2 regions of the Variovorax sp. GW823-FHT04B03 genome follow, and region 1 is predicted to be linked to the other one. Evidence: riboswitches for the same ligand, from Rfam matches in the RefSeq annotation. Region 1 holds a riboswitch; the other holds the start of a gene.

Evidence for each region. A riboswitch is a leader RNA that binds a small molecule or an ion and turns the genes downstream of it on or off. The one in region 1 is predicted to bind glycine.
Region 2: another riboswitch for glycine. It lies ahead of gcvT (glycine cleavage system aminomethyltransferase GcvT); the one in region 1 lies ahead of AC1RAD_RS02640 (D-amino acid dehydrogenase).

What each region holds. Positions count from the first base shown of each region.
Region 1 is NZ_JBXAIT010000001.1:597,568-605,743, forward strand. Features, by position in the region: gene AC1RAD_RS02630 (FIST signal transduction protein) at 1-672, shown strand, start outside; gene AC1RAD_RS02635 (RtcB family protein) at 891-2,306, shown strand; gene AC1RAD_RS02640 (D-amino acid dehydrogenase) at 2,325-3,632, opposite strand; glycine riboswitch at 3,724-3,830, opposite strand; glycine riboswitch at 3,875-3,965, opposite strand; gene rfbB (dTDP-glucose 4,6-dehydratase) at 4,084-5,163, shown strand; gene rfbD (dTDP-4-dehydrorhamnose reductase) at 5,160-6,050, shown strand; gene rfbA (glucose-1-phosphate thymidylyltransferase RfbA) at 6,090-6,977, shown strand; gene AC1RAD_RS02660 (GDP-mannose 4,6-dehydratase) at 7,015-8,019, shown strand; gene AC1RAD_RS02665 (sugar phosphate nucleotidyltransferase) at 8,033-8,176, shown strand, end outside.
Region 2 is NZ_JBXAIT010000003.1:687,753-695,928, reverse strand. Features, by position in the region: gene AC1RAD_RS16340 (DUF2855 family protein) at 1-327, shown strand, start outside; gene AC1RAD_RS16335 (DUF3014 domain-containing protein) at 470-1,381, shown strand; gene AC1RAD_RS16330 (hypothetical protein) at 1,490-1,738, shown strand; gene gcvP (aminomethyl-transferring glycine dehydrogenase) at 1,770-4,679, opposite strand; gene gcvH (glycine cleavage system protein GcvH) at 4,737-5,108, opposite strand; gene gcvT (glycine cleavage system aminomethyltransferase GcvT) at 5,180-6,352, opposite strand; glycine riboswitch at 6,400-6,504, opposite strand; glycine riboswitch at 6,517-6,607, opposite strand; gene AC1RAD_RS16310 (hypothetical protein) at 6,639-7,175, opposite strand; gene AC1RAD_RS16305 (L,D-transpeptidase Cds6 family protein) at 7,272-7,754, opposite strand; gene AC1RAD_RS16300 (MFS transporter) at 7,917-8,176, opposite strand, start outside.

The sequences.
Region 1 (8,176 bases):
ACGCAGGGCTGCCAGCCGCTGCGCACCGGCGGCGCGCGCGAGCGCGAGATCACCGAGGCCGACGGGAACCTGCTGCTGTCGCTCGACGGCGAGCCGGCGCTCGACGTGCTGCTGGCCGACCTGCAGGTGTCGCTGGACCGGCCGCAGGAAGCCATCGACGCCGTGCGCAACACGCTGGTCGGCCTGGCCGACGCGGGCAGCGACGGCATCCGCCGCACCGGCGACCTGGGCGCCGACGTGCTGGTGCGCCACATCATCGGCCTCGACCCGACGCGGCGCGGCATCGCCATTGCCGACAACGCCGAGGCCGGCATGCGGCTGAGTTTCTGCCGCCGCAACGCGCAGGCGGCGCGCGCCGACCTGATGCGCATCTGCGCCGAGATCCGCGAAGAGCTCGAGCCCGAAGAACAGACGCTGGCCACCGCGCGCGCCGTGGCGGCCGGCGAGGCCGAGGCCGCACCGCATCCGGCGCGGCGCATCGCGGGCGCGGTGTACGTGAGCTGCTCGGGGCGCGGCGGCCCGCACTTCGGTGCGCCGGGCGCCGAACTGCAGATCGTGCGGCATGCGCTGGGCGACGTGCCGCTGGTCGGCTTCTTCGCCGCCGGCGAGATCGCACGCCATCACCTGTACGGCTACACCGGCGTGCTGACGGTGTTCACCGCGCCGGACTGACTGACTGACGGACTGATGGGAAAAAACGACGCGCGCGCCTGCGCCCTGTGTTCGCAAGTGCTTCGCGTCGCTAGAATCCGCCCGCTTTCTTGAATCTCTGCTGCTGCAAGAAAGAGTGATCCGCGCGCCCCGAGGCACGCGGTCGATCTCTTTCGCCCCGCCACGCGATGTGACGGGGCCCGGAAACCGACACGGTTTCCCCGAATGGAATTGCAGCCATGGGCAGCCCCACCCACAGTCATTTTTCGAGACTCCAGCGCGCCTTTTCGCGCGCCCACATCGCCGTCGACTACCGCGACGGCATCTATCACTTACGCAACGAAGCCGCGCAGGCGACCGTTCTTCTGCCGCAGAGCCTGCCGCTGGAAGAAAAAGCCGTGAACCAGCTGCTGGCCTTTGCCAGCGTGCGATCGCCCGACGGCGCGCACGGCGTGTGCAAGGCCTGCGCGACGCCGGACTTTCATCCGGGCTCGGTCGCGCCGGTGGGCAGCGTCGTCGCCACCGATGGCGACTTCGTGATCCCCGCCGCGGTCGGCACCGACATCAACTGCGGCATGCGCCTGCTGACCACCGGCCTCACGCTGGACCAGGTGGCGCCGCACAAGACGCAGCTGCTCGCGCGGCTCACGCGCAGCCTGCTCGACAACGGGCGCGACGTGCCGGTGCACACGGCGGCGTTTCGCGCGCTGTTCGACGACGGGCCGGCCGCGTTCCTGGACGCCGTGCGCAACGAGGGGCTCTGGGCGACCTGCGACCGCGACCGGCTGCAGGCCGAGATCGGCGCGTGCATCGGCCTGGCGAGCTTCGGCGGGCAGTCGCGGCACGCACCGTCGGCCTACACCGGCGCGCGCCACGAGGTGTTCCGCGATCCGTGCCTGGGCACGCCGGGCAGCGGCAACCACTTCGTCGAACTGCAGGTCGTCGACCAGGTGATGGACCGGCACGCGGCCTACCGCGCGGGGCTCAAGGCGGGCGAGGTCGTGGTGATGATCCACAGCGGCTCGCGCGACATCGGGTTCCATGTCGGTGGCCGCTGGATGGACCGCGCGCGGGCCGAGTGGCCGCAAGGCCTGCGCCATCCGAAGAGCGGTCTGTACGGCCTGGCCGGGCCGTTGGCGCAGGAGTACCTCGAGGCCATGGGCGTGGCCGCGCGCTATGCGTGGGCCAACCGCGTCGTGCTGGCCGAGCTGGTGCGCAAGGACTTCGCCGAGCTGCTGGGCGCCACGGCGTCGACGCTGGTGGTCGACGTGCCGCACAACGTGGTGCTGCGCGAGCACGGCATGAACATCCATCGCAAGGGCGCGACGCCGGCGCACGCGGGCGACCTCGCGCTGATCCCCGGGTCGATGGGCGATCACTCGTACCTCGCGACCGGGCTGGGGCATGAGGACTGGCTGTGGTCGTGCAGCCATGGTGCCGGCCGGCGCATGCGTCGGCAGGAGGTGCGCGCGATGCGGCCCGCACCCGGCGACGCCGATGCCAGCTGGCAATGCGTGACCTTGCGCGAGGAGCGCCGCATCGAAGAGGCGCCGCAGGCCTACAAGCCGATCGGCGCGGTGATCGAGGCGCAGGAAAGCGCGGGGCTCATCCGCTGCGCCGTGCGGCTCAAGCCCTGGGTCACGTTCAAGGCGTGACCCAGGGCGCGTGGCGTGTCAGCCCAGTGCGGGCTGCACGGCGCGCGGCGCGGGCGCCGGCATGCCGGCGAACGCGAAATCGACCTCGGGCGCGAGCCCGCTCACGATGCGCGCGATCGACTTGCCCGAGCCGCAGGCGTGCGTCCAGCCGAGCGTGCCGTGGCCGGTGTTGAGGAACAGGTTCGGCAGCTTGGTCTTGCCGATCAACGGCACGTTGCTCGGCGTGGCCGGGCGCAGGCCGGTCCAGAACTGCGCGCGCTCGGTGTCGCCGGCGCCGGGGAAGAGTTCTTCGACGCGCCGCACGATGGCTTCGCAACGCACGCGGTTCAGGTCGCGGTCGTAGCCGTTGAGTTCGGCCGTGCCGGCGATGCGCAGGCGGTCGCCCGACTCGGATGTGTAGCGCGAGAACACCAGCTTGTATTCGTCGTCGGTGAGCGAGACCTGGTGTGCCTTCGACGCGTCCTTCACGGGCAGCGTCACCGAGTAGCCCTTGGCCGGGTAGATCGGCAGGCGGATGCCCAGCGGCGCGGCGTACAGCGGGCTCAGCGAACCCATCGCGAGCACGAAGGCATCGCCGCGGATGCGTTGGAAGCGGCCTTCGTTGTCGGTCGCCTCGACGTGGTCGATGCTGCCACCGGCTTCGCGCAGCGCGGTCACCGTGTGGCTCATGAGGAACTTCACGCCGGCCGCCTCGGCCAGCTTCACCAGCTCACGCGCGAAGCGGTTGGCGTCGCCCGATTCGTCTTCGGCGGTGTAGGTGGCGCCGGCGAGTTGGGGGCGAATGTGGGCGAGGGCGGGTTCGATCTTGATGGCCTCGTCGGCCGAGATGACCAGCCGCTCGCAGCCCAGGGCGCGCATCTGCTCGGCGGGCGCGAGGGCGCCATCGAATTCTTTTTGCGTCGTGTAGAAGTGCAGGATGCCTTGCGTGCGCTGGTCATAGTTCAGGCCGGTGTCTCGACGCAATTGCTGCAACATTTCCCGGCTGTATGTACCGAGACGAACGATCTGTTCGATGTTGTGGCGGGTGCGCGCGGGGGTGCATTCGCGCAAAAACTGCAGGCCCCAGAGCCACTGGCGCATGTCGGCGCGGATGCGAAAGAGCAGCGGCGCATCTTCCTTGCCGAGCCATTGCAGCACCTTCAGCGGCGCGCTCGGATTGGCCCACGGTTCGGCATGGCTGACCGAGATCTGGCCGCCGTTGGCGAAGCTGGTTTCGGCGGCCGGGGTGGCCTGCCGGTCGATCACGGTCACCTCGTGGCCGAGTTGCTGGAGGTAGTAGGCCGAAGTCACGCCGAGCAGGCCGGCGCCAAGAACGATCACACGCATTGCAAGTACCTTTGAGTTTGCAGCGCTTGAACGGCGGGCGTGGAGTGCTATTGAACCAATAGCAAGCAACCGGACGACCGATGTCCAAGTTGCCGCTCCCCCTGTCCTCGGTACCTGAGAGATTCACCCTGCTGCACCCGCAGCGGGTTTGCTCCTTCGGTGCGCCACATGGCGTGGCGGCTCTCCAGACGGCTGTATCGATGAGTGCAGTACTGACCCCTTGCCGAAGTTCCGTGGCGTTGCCTGGAATTTCGTCGGGCCGACCTGAGCGTTTATGGGAGTTTGCGCCTTCGGTAGGGCCTCCGTGGAGGCCCGCTCTCCTGCAATTGTTGGCGATTGTAGGCGGGCCCCGCAAGCCGGCCAAGCCCTGTACATCGGCACTTCACACCGATGGGATAATTGAATGTTGATTTTTGGTAAAGCAAACTTTTTTCTACATGCAGGGGACTCCATGATCCTGGTTACCGGCGGCGCAGGCTTCATTGGCGCCAATTTCGTGCTCGACTGGATCGCGCAGGGCAACGAGCCCGTCGTGAACCTCGACAAGCTGACCTACGCAGGCAACCTCGAGACCCTGGCGTCGCTCAAGGGCAACGCGAACCACGTCTTCGTGCAAGGCGACATCGGCGACAGCGCGCTGCTCGATCGCCTGCTGGCCGAGCACAAACCCCGCGCCGTCGTGAACTTTGCCGCGGAATCGCACGTGGATCGTTCGATCCATGGCCCGGAAGACTTCGTGCAGACCAACGTGCTCGGCACCTTCCGCCTGCTCGAATCGGTGCGCGGCTACTGGAACGCCCTGCCGGCCGACCAGAAGGCGGCCTTCCGCTTCCTGCACGTGTCGACCGACGAGGTCTACGGCTCGCTCTCCAAGACCGACCCGGCCTTCACCGAAGAGAACAAGTACGAGCCCAACAGCCCGTACTCGGCCAGCAAGGCCGCCAGCGACCACCTCGTGCGCGCCTGGCACCACACCTACGGCCTGCCGGTGGTCACCACCAACTGCTCGAACAACTACGGCCCGTTCCACTTCCCCGAGAAGCTGATCCCGCTGATGATCGTCAACGCGCTGGCTGGCAAGAACCTGCCCGTGTACGGCGACGGCATGCAGGTGCGCGACTGGCTCTACGTGAAGGACCACTGCAGCGCCATCCGCCGCGTGCTCGAAGCCGGCAAGCTCGGCGAGACCTACAACGTCGGCGGCTGGAACGAGAAGCCCAACATCGAGATCGTCAACACCGTGTGCGCGCTGCTCGACGAACTGAGCCCCCGCGCCGACGGCAAGCCGTACAAGGAGCAGATCACCTACGTCACGGACCGCCCGGGCCACGACCGCCGCTACGCCATCGATGCACGCAAGCTCGAACGCGAACTCGGCTGGAAGCCCGCCGAGACCTTCGACACCGGCATCCGCAAGACCGTCCAGTGGTACCTCGCGAACGGCGAGTGGGTGCGCAACGTGCAAAGCGGCGCGTACCGCGAATGGGTCGAGAAGCAATACGACGCTGCGCCTGCAAAGGCTTCCGCATGAAGTTGCTGCTGCTCGGCAAAGGTGGACAGGTCGGCTGGGAGCTGCAGCGCAGCCTCGCGCCGCTCGGCGAAGTGGTCGCACTGGACTTCGACAGCACCGACTTCCACGCCGACTTCAGCCGCCCCGAGCAGCTGGCCGCCACGGTGCTGGCGGTGCGCCCCGACGTCATCGTCAATGCCGCCGCGCACACCGCCGTCGACAAGGCCGAGAGCGAGCCCGACTTCGCGCGCAAGCTCAACGCCACCTCGCCCGGCGTGGTGGCCGAGGCCGCGCAGCAGATCGGCGCGCTGATGGTGCATTACTCCACCGACTACGTCTTCGACGGCAGCGGCACCAAGCCCTGGAAAGAAGAAGACGCGACCGGCCCGCTCAGCGTGTACGGCCAGACCAAGCTCGAAGGCGAGCAATTGGTGGCGCAGCATTGCGCGAAGCACCTGATCTTTCGCACCAGCTGGGTGTACGCCGCACGCGGCGGCAACTTCGCCAAGACCATGCTGCGCCTGGCCAAGGAGCGCGACAAGCTCACGGTCATCGACGACCAGTTCGGCGCCCCGACCGGTGCCGAGCTGCTGGCCGACATCACCGCGCACGCCATCCGCGCCACCTTGCAAGACCCGGCCAAGGCCGGCCTGTACCACGCCATCGCCGGCGGCGAGACCACGTGGCACGGTTACGCGCGATTCGTGCTCGAGATGGCGCAGCAGGCCGGCGTCGAACTCAAGGCCGGCCCGCAGGCCGTGGAGGCCGTGCCCACCAGCGCCTTTCCGACGCCCGCGAAGCGGCCGCACAACTCGCGGCTCGACACCACCAAGCTGCAGACCTCCTTCGGCCTGCGACTGCCGCCTTGGCAGGAAGGCGTGGCACGCATGCTGCGCGAGACGCTCTGACCGACTGATTTTTCCCGGCCTCCCACACTAGAAGACCCCATGACGCAACGCAAAGGCATCATCCTTGCCGGTGGCTCCGGCACCCGCCTGCACCCGGCCACGCTCGCCATGAGCAAGCAACTGCTGCCGGTGTACGACAAGCCCATGATCTATTACCCGCTGAGCACCCTGATGCTCGGCGGCATGCGCGACATCCTCATCATCAGCACGCCGCAGGACACGCCGCGCTTCCAACAGCTGCTGGGTGACGGCAGCCAATGGGGCATCAACCTGCAGTACGCGGTGCAGCCGAGTCCCGATGGCCTGGCGCAGGCGTTCATCATCGGCGACAAGTTCGTGGGGAACTCGCCGAGCGCGCTGGTGTTGGGGGACAACATCTTCTATGGGCATGACTTTGCCCATCTGCTGAGCGGCGCCGACGCGCAGGACGCGGGAGCCACTGTGTTCGCGTACCACGTGCATGACCCGGAGCGGTATGGCGTGGTCGCGTTCGACGCACAAGGCAAGGCCAGCAGCATCGAGGAAAAGCCGCTCAAGCCCAAGAGCAACTACGCCGTGACGGGCCTGTACTTCTACGACAACCAGGTCATCGACATCGCCAAGGCGGTGAAGCCGAGTGCACGAGGCGAACTCGAGATCACGGCCGTCAATCAGGCGTACCTCGATCTTGGCCGGCTCAACGTGCAGATCATGCAGCGCGGCTACGCCTGGCTCGATACCGGTACGCATGAAAGCCTGTTGGAGGCGGGGCAGTTCATCGCCACGCTGGAGCACCGGCAGGGGTTGAAGATCGCCTGCCCGGAGGAAATCGCGTGGCGGCATGGCTTCATCGACAAGGAGCAACTGGCGCGGCTGGCCTTGCCACTGCAGAAAAATGCCTACGGCAAGTACCTCAATCGGCTGCTTGCCGAAGAGCACTCATTCTGAACACTGACACACAACAATTTCTTCGGTAGCACAAGTCATGCATGCATCAACTCAAACCCTGACGGGTCAAAAGTACCTCGTAACCGGCGCAGGCGGGTTCATCGGAAGCCATCTCGTCGAAGCGCTCGTGCGTGCCGGCGCTGACGTCACGGCCATGGTCCGCTACGGTTCCGCATCGAGTTGGGGCAATCTCGAATTCGCACCGGATGACGTGAAGGGTCAGTTCCGCGTCGTGGCGGGCAACATCGACGATGGCGATTTCGTCATGCATGCCATGCAGGGCATCGACGTCGTCTGCCATCTGGCGGCCCTGATCGCCATTCCGTATTCGTACGTTGCCCCGCGCAGCTACGTGCGCACCAACGTCGAGGGAACGCTCAACGTCGTGGAGGCCGCGCGCCGTCTGTCGGTTCGTCGCGTCGTCCACACGAGCACCTCCGAGGTGTACGGCACCGCGGTGCGCGTGCCGATCGACGAAGAGCATCCGCTGCAAGGGCAGTCGCCTTATTCGGCCTCGAAGATCGGGGCGGACAAGATCGCCGAGAGCTACTACCGCTCGTTCGACACCGGTGTCGTGACCTTGCGCCCGTTCAACACGTTCGGCCCACGCCAGTCCGCCCGGGCATTCATCCCGACCATCATCTCGCAGGCATTGACCCAGGACGTGATCAAGCTCGGATCGCTGACCCCTGAGCGCGACATGACCTTCGTGACGGACACGGTCGCCGGTTTCGTCGCTGCTTCGGTGACGCCCGGGATCGAGGGGCAGACCATCAACCTGGGAACCGGCTCGACCTACACGATCGGCCACTTTGCCGAGCGCATCCTCAAGCTGATGGGCGTGGAAAAGGAGATCGTTGCGGACACTGCGCGCATGCGCCCCGACAAGAGCGAGGTCTTGAAGCTCGTCTCCGACAACGCGCTGGCCGCGAAGTTGATGGGGTGGTCGCCGCAAGTCGACCTGGACGAGGGGTTGCGCCAGAGCATCGAATTCATCCGCCGCAACATCCACCTGTACCGCCCTGCGGTCTACACCGTCTGAGGGAGCAAGCATCATGAAAGCAGTCGTCATGGCCGGCGGCAAGGGCACTCGCCTTCAGCCGTTCACCGCCTCGTTTCCCAAGCCCCTCATGCCCCTGGGGGACATGCCGGTGCTGGAACTCCTGCTGCGGCAGCTGCGTCGCGCCGGCGTCGACGAA
Region 2 (8,176 bases), on a different contig from region 1:
TCGCTGATGTACGACTGCTATGCGGGCTCGGCGCAGAAGACCGAATTCCTGGGCGACACCAGCGCGCTGCCCGGCCCCACGCCGAAGCTCTACTTCGCGCCCGTGCAGATCCGCAAGCGCAATGCCGACTGGGGCCCGCAGGAGGTCAACCGCCGCTTCAACGACGCGCAGGGCCGCTTCATCGCCGAGCTGAGCCGCCCGGGCAACCGCTGGATGACGCTCGCGCAAGGCCGTGGCTTCGCGCATGCGCAGGCGGTGATCGCCGACCTGCACGCGGGCCGCGTCGATCCGCGCGAGGCGCATGTGGTGCGCATCGGCGGCGCGTGACGCGCTGACCGACTGAACTTCGGCGCGGGTGGGGCGTCACAGGGGGTTACGAGAACGTGGCGATCGTGCGGGCCGTGCAGGCCATCCTGGTGCACCATTGCCTTTCGTCTCCCCACTGCCATCCCGCAAAAGGAAACCGCCCATGTCCGACGCCGACTCCCCCCGCGACACCCCTGAATTCCGACCCCGCAAGGAAGCGCCGATGGGCACCATCGTCGGCCTGGCGCTGGTGGTGCTGGTGGCGGCTTATTTCGGCTGGCGCTGGTACCAGCAGCAGCAACTGGCGCCGTTGCCGACCGCGCCCGTGGCCGTCGCCCCGAACGACGCGCCCCCCGAGCCGCCCAAGGCCGAAGAGCCGAAGGGCCCGCAGAACCCGGTCGAGGCGCTGGCCCCGCCCGATGCCGCACTGCCCGCGCTGGCCAGTTCCGACGCGCGCGTGATGAAGGCGCTCACCGAGCTGCTGGGCGGCAAGGCCGTCGCGGCCTACCTGCAGTCCGACGGCGTGGTCCGGCGCTTCGTCGCCACGGTCGACAACCTGCCGCGCGAGCAGGCGCCCGCGAGCAAGTGGCCCGTGCAGCCCGCGCCGCAGCGCTTCATCACCGAGGGGCCGCAGCAGGGCGGCGTGCAGACCATCGCGGCGAACAACGCTGCGCGCTACAACGGCATCGTGATGCTGGCCGGGGCGGTCGATCCGGCCAAGGCGGCGGCGGTGTATGCGCGGCTGTACCCGCTGTTCCAGCAGGCGTACGAAGAGCTGGGCTATCCGGGCCGCTATTTCAATGACCGCTTCATCGCCGTGATCGACCACCTGCTGCAGGCGCCCGAGCCCACCGGGCCGGTGCAGGTGAAGCTGGTCGAGGTGAAGGGCGACATTCCCTCGCAGCGGCCCTGGGTGCGCTACGAGTACGCCGATCCGAAGCTCGAAACGCTCTCGGCCGGCCAGAAGATCCTGGTGCGCATGGGCCCCGAGAACGAGCGCAAGATGAAGGCCAGCCTGCGCGGGCTGCGCGCGCAGATCGCCACCGGCGAGATCGCGAAGAAGAAGCAGCCCTGAGGCGCGGTGCACTGACAGCGCCCCGCCTGCACGCCCTGTAGGCGCGGGCCGATTGCATGCGGCGCGAAGGGCCGAGATGATTTGCGCCTACGACTTCGAGGGCAAGCCATGAACCTGATGAGCGTCGATCTTTACCAGAGCACCACCGACCCCGGGAAATTCCTGGCGCTTCCCGCCGGCACCGACCCGACCGAACTCATGGGCCCGATGACCTTCGATCGGGACTACGCGCACATCAAGCGCTACCAGGCGGCCTTCGCGTTCGATCCGTCCGAAACCTACGCGGGCGTGAACGCCGCGAAGATCGCCGCGGACCTGCTCACCGTGAAGTGGGCGATGTACCGGCGCGAAGGCTGAACGGCGGGCGGCCTGCGCCGCCGCGCCTTCGTCAGGCCTCTTCGGTTTCCTGGTACTCGCCCACCGGCACGCAGCTGCAGAACAGGTTGCGGTCGCCGTAGACGTTGTCGACGCGCCCGATCGGCGGCCAGTACTTGGCCTGCTTGAGTTCGGCCAGCGGGAACGCGCCGAGTTCGCGCGAGTACGGGTGGCTCCACTCCGTGCCCAGCAGACTGGCGGCGGTGTGCGGCGCGTGCTTGAGCGGGTTGTCGTCCTTCGACCAGACGCCTTCTTCCACGCGGCGGATCTCGCCGCGGATGGTGATCATCGCGTCGACGAAGCGGTCGAGCTCGGCCAGCGGTTCGCTTTCGGTGGGCTCCACCATCAGCGTGCCGGGCACGGGGAAGCTCAGCGTGGGCGCGTGGAAGCCGTAGTCGATGAGGCGCTTGGCCACGTCCTCGGCGGTGACGCCGCTGGTGTCCTTGAGTGGGCGCAGGTCCAGGATGCACTCGTGCGCGACGTGGCCGTTGGGGCTCGCGTACAGCGTGGGGTAGTGGTCCTTCAGGCGGGCGCTGATGTAGTTGGCGCTGAGGATGGCCGTTTCGGTCGCGGCCTGCAGGCCCTTGGCGCCCATCATGCGGCAGTACATCCAGCTGATCGGCAGAACGGCCGCATTGCCCAGCGGCGCGGCCGACACGGCGCCCACGCCATTCGAAGGCACGCCGGCCGTGGCGTGGCCCGGCAGGTAGGGCACGAGGTCCTCGACCACGCAGACCGGACCGACGCCCGGGCCGCCGCCGCCGTGCGGGATGCAGAAGGTCTTGTGCAGGTTCAGGTGGCTCACGTCGCCGCCGAACTCGCCCGGTGCCGCCACGCCGACCAGCGCGTTCATGTTGGCGCCGTCGACGTACACGCGGCCGCCGTGTTCATGCACGAGCTCGCACAGTTCCTTCACGCGGGTTTCGAACACGCCGTGCGTACTGGGGTAGGTGATCATCACGGCGGCCAGGTGGGCGCTGTGCTTTTCGCAGGCGCGCTTCAGGTCGTCCATGTCGACGTTGCCCTGCGCGTCGCAGGCCGTCACCACCACCTGCAGGCCCACCATCTGGGCGCTGGCCGGGTTGGTGCCGTGGGCCGACGAGGGAATCAGGCAGATGTTGCGATGGCCCTGGCCCTTGGCTTCATGGAAGGACTTGATGGCCAGCAGGCCCGCGTACTCGCCCTGCGAGCCCGCGTTGGGCTGCAGGCTGATGCCCGCGTAGCCGGTCGCTTCGCACAGCCAGGCGCGCAGCTGCGCGTCGAGCTGGGCGTAGCCCTGCAGCTGGTCGGCGGGCGCGAAGGGGTGGATGTTGGCGAACTCGGGCCAGGTGATGGGGATCATCTCGCTGGTCGCGTTGAGCTTCATGGTGCAGCTGCCCAGCGGGATCATGCTGCGGTCGAGCGCCAGGTCCTTGTCCGACAGGCTGCGGATGTAGCGCAGCATCGCCGTTTCGCTCTTGTGGGTGTTGAACACCGGGTGCGTGAGGAAGGCGCTGGTGCGGCGCAGGTCCTCGGGAATCAGCGGCGTGGTGTTGGCGGCCAGCTCGTCGAAGCGCGGCATCGCGGTGCCGGCGGGCACGAACAGCGCCCACAGGGTTTCGATGTCGGCGCGCGTCGTGGTTTCGTCGAGCGAGATGCCCAGGTGCTGCTGCAGGCGCTGGCGCAGGTTGACGCCGCCGGCCTGCGCGCGCTCGATGATCGCGGCGGTGTCGTCGCCGGTGCGGATCGTGAGCGAATCGAAGGCGGTGGTGTTCACCGGCTCGCGGCCCATCTGCGACAGGCCCTTGGCGAGGATGGCGGTGAGCACGGCCACGCGCTGCGCGATGCGCGTGAGGCCGTCGGGGCCGTGGTACACGGCGTACATGCTGGCGACCACGGCCGGCAGCACCTGCGCGGTGCAGATGTTCGAGGTGGCCTTCTCGCGGCGGATGTGCTGCTCGCGCGTCTGCAGCGCGAGGCGGTAGGCGGGCTGGCCGTGCGTGTCGACGCTGACGCCGACGAGGCGGCCGGGCAGCGAGCGCTTGAACGAATCGCGGCAGGCCAGGTAGGCAGCATGCGGGCCGCCGTTGCACAGCGGCATGCCGAAGCGCTGCGTGGTGCCGCAGACGATGTCGGCGTCGAACTCGCCGGGGGCGACCAGCAATGTGAGCGCCAGCAGGTCGGCCGCGACGATGAAGGCGGCGTCGCACTGGTGCGCGTGGCCCGCGAGCGGGCGCAGGTCGTGCACGTGGCCGGTGGTGGCGGGGTACTGCGCGAGCACGCCGAAGAACTCGCCGCTCACCATCAGGTGCGGCAGCGTTTCCGACACGGTGCTCACCTTCACCTCGATGCCCAGCGGCGCGGCGCGCGTCTTGATGACTTCGATGGTCTGCGGGTGGCAGTCACCCGACACGAGGAACACGTTGCTCTTGCTCTTCACGCTGCGCTTGGCGAGCGTCATGGCTTCGGCGGCGGCCGTGGCCTCGTCGAGCATCGAGGCGTTGGCGATGGCCATGCCCGTGAGGTCGCACACCATCGTCTGGAAGTTGAGCAGGGCTTCCATGCGGCCCTGCGAGATCTCGGCCTGGTAGGGCGTGTAGGCGGTGTACCAGGCGGGGTTCTCCAGGATGTTGCGCAGGATCACGCCCGGCGTGTGCGTGCCGTAGTAGCCCTGGCCGATGAAGCTCCTGAACACCTTGTTCTTCGACGCCAGCGTCTTCAGCTCGGCCAGCGCGTCGGCCTCGGTGACCGGCGCGGGCAGGCGCATCGGCCGGGCGCGGCGGATGGCCGCCGGCACGATGCCGTCGATGAGCTCCGCGCGCGTTTCCGAGCCGATCACCGGCAGCATGCGCGCCTCGTCCGCTGCATCGATGCCGATGTGGCGGGCGAGGAATTCTTCGGCGTTCTCTAGTTCTTGCAAAGAGGGAAGGGCGGGAATCGGCATGGCGGTGAAGGCTCGGGGAGAAGGAACGAAGGTGCGAGGAAGCTGCTGTTCAGCGGATCAGGATTCGGCGGCGAACTTGTCGTAGCTGGCGGCGTCGAGCAGGGCGTCGAGCTGCGCGGGTTCGCTCAGCTTGACCTTGAAGAACCAGCCGGCGGCCAGCGGGTCGCTGTTGGCCAGCGACGGGTCGGCGCGCAGCGCTTCGTTCACTTCGGTGATCTCGCCCGACACGGGCATGAACACATCGGCGGCGGCCTTCACCGACTCGACCACACCGGCGACCTCGCCTTGCGCGAAGGTCTTGCCCACTTCAGGCAGGTCGACGAACACCACGTCGCCCAGCGCGTCCTGCGCATGCACGGTGATGCCGACGGTGGCGGCGCCGCCTTCGGCCGCCACCCATTCGTGGTCCTTGGTGTATTTGATGCTCATGAAAAAACTCCTCGTGGAAAAAGTGGAATCGGGATGCAGAGCCTAGCCGGGTCTGCGGTGTTCAGTGTCGGTCAGCCGCGGTAGTAGCGCGTCGGCACGAAAGGCATCGTCGACACCTCCATCGGCACCGGCTTGCCGCGCACGATGGCCTGCACGCGCGTGCCGGGCTCGGCGAAGGCGGCGGCCACGTAGCCCATGGCCACGCAGCGGTCGGCCGTGGGGCCGAGCAGGCCGCTGGTGACGGTGCCGATGTCGTGGCCTTCGAGCGACTGCAGCAGCGTGCCGTCGCGCACCGGAATGCGTTCGAGCGCCACGAGGCCGACGCGCTTGCGCGTGAGCGTCTTGTGGTCGGTGTGCCCGGCCGCGCCCGAGGCGACGGCGGTCAGCTGGGCCAGCACCTTGGCCGCGCCCGGGAAGCCGCCTTCGCGCGCACCGCCGGCGCGGCGCACCTTCTGGATCGCCCAGTTGAGCGAGGCTTCGACCGGGGTGGTGGTGGTGTCGATGTCGTTGCCGTACAGGCACAGGCCGGCTTCGAGCCGCAGCGAGTTGCGCGCGCCCAGGCCGACGGGCTTCACTTCGGGCTGGGCCAGCAGCAGGCGGGCGAGGGCGTCGGCGTCCTTGCCAGCCACCGAGATTTCGAAGCCGTCTTCACCGGTGTAGCCGCTGCGGGTGACGAAGGCGGCGATGCCGCCGATCTGCACCGCGCCGCCGGTCATGAACACGAAGCGCTCGATGCCGGGCGACAGCCGCGCCAGCGTGGCCGCGGCCTGAGGGCCTTGCAGTGCGAGCAGGGCGTGGTCGGGCAGTGGCTGCACCTGGCAGCGCGCGCCGATCCTGGCCTGGATGTGGGCGATGTCGGCCACCTTGCAGGCGCCGTTCACGATCACGAAGATCGAACCGTTGCCTTCGTTGAAGAACATCAGGTCGTCGAGGATGCCGCCCTCGTCGTTCAGCAGCAGGCCGTAGCGCTGCTTGCCGGCGGGCAGGTCGATCACGTCGACGGGCATCAGGGTTTCGAAGGCGGCGGCGGCATCGGGGCCGACGAGGCGCAGCTGGCCCATGTGCGAGATGTCGAACAGGCCGGCCGCATCGCGCGTGTGCTTGTGCTCGGCCATCAGGCCGGCCGGGTACTGCACGGGCATGGAATAGCCGGCGAAGGGCACCATTCGGGCGCCGAGCTCCACGTGGAGGTCGTACAGCGGGGTCTTGAGAAGTTGGGCGTCGGAAGCGGAGGAAGCGGCCACGGGGCACTCCAAAGGGGCAGTCGAAATCCATGGCTGCAACGCCACGGGCCACCCCTGCTGTCCGCTTTACCTGAGAGATTCGCCCCACGATCGGGGTTTGCTCCTTCGGTGGGCCGCGTGCAATGCCACGGCCTCTCTCCAGCAAGGAAACGCCGGTGGTTGCCGGCGTCTTGTCAGTCCTTTTGCCTGAGCGTTCGGGGAACCCCTGCGCCTTCGGCGGCCCCGTCGCGCGGGGCTCTCTCCTGACCCGGCGAGTGTAGTGGATCGCGGGGCCGGGGCTGGCGGCTCAGTGCACGGTTTCGGCCGGCGGCAGCAGCTTGTCGATGCGCTCGCGCAGCGAGTCGGCGCGCTCGGGGCCGGCGGCTTTCTCGATCTCGGAGAGCATCAGCGCGGCGATGGTCAGCATGGCCTCGCGGTCGCGGGCCTCGCGCAAGGCGTCGCGCATCTGGTTGGCGAAGCGCGGGTCGCGGCGCACGAACATGCGCTCGCAGATGTCGAACAGGAACATGCGCGTGGTGGCCAGCGAGCGCTTGCCGTCGAAGCTGTCGGCCGAGGTGGCGACCTGGATCGGCTCGGCGGCGGGGACGGGCGTGGGGGCCGGTGCGGGCGGTGGCGCGACCGGTCGTGCGACCTGCAGGTAGCCGCGCTGCATCAGCCCCTGGATCGCCTGCTCGGCCTCGACGCGGCTGGGGAACAGCGGGCTGAAGTCGGTCAGCGAGCGCCGGCCGTCGGCCATGAGCAGCAGGGCGCGCTCACGCTGGCTGAGCGTGCGCTGCCCGGCCTGGAGTTCGTCGCGTGCCTTCTCGGTCTTGGTGGGGAACATGGCGGCCACAGCTTTCGGAGGTCGAAGGCTGCAGCATCGTTGCAAGTGGTGACATCTTCGTGAACCATTTGCCTTACAGGGACAAGGCGGCGCGCGTCAGTTGCCCGCGCTCTCCTTGCGGATCAGCCAGCGCGTGCCCACGCGCTGCAGCTCGAGCGTCTTGCGGTCGGTCTCGGTGAGTGCGTCGGCGCTGTAAATCTGCCGGAACTGCGCGCTGGCCGAGGTGCCCTGAACGCTGATCACCAGCCCCTCGATGCCCACGCTGATGCGCGACTTGCCCGTGATGCGGGCGCGCCGGTCGGCCTCCCAGCGCTCGCGGGTCTGGCCGCGCGCGGGGGTGAAGTCGCTCGCGTAGGCGGCGAGGTAGCGCTCGACGTCGCGCGCGGACCAGGCGGCGGCCCAGGCGCGCACGGCGGTTTCTACTTCGGCGAGGTGGGTGACGGGATTGATGGGGTTGGCGGGGGCGGCTGCTGGTGCAACGGCTGCAACGGGCGCGGCGGCCGGCGTGGCCGCGATACCGGCGGTGGCCAGCAAGCCGGCAGCGACAAGGCTGCTGCCCTGGGCGACGATTCGGTGCATGGCGTCCTTCTCTTTCCTTCTTCTTGTCTGTCAGGCTCGACGTCGAAGCTTGCGTCGATTCTGGCAGTGAAAGAGGAGGCGTGCGGCGTTGAATCGCCCACGGATTTCGGTGGTCCGTGGTTCAGGGCGCGTCCATAGGACACCGGGAGCGCGGGGCAGGGCTCAGGCCGCCGCAGCCTCGCCCGCCATCACCTGCACCGTCCGATTGCGAAGCCGCAAGGCCAGCACGGTTGCGACGCACAGCACGCACAACACCACCGTGAGCGTGACGCCGAGTCCGCGCGCATCCGACAGCAGGCCGAACAGGGGCGACACCAGTCCGCCGACCGAGAGCGCGAGACCGAGCGTGATGCCGCTGGCGGTGGCCGGGTTGCGCGGCAGGTAGTCCTGCGCGAGCGTCACCTGCGCGGCGAAGGGCAGGA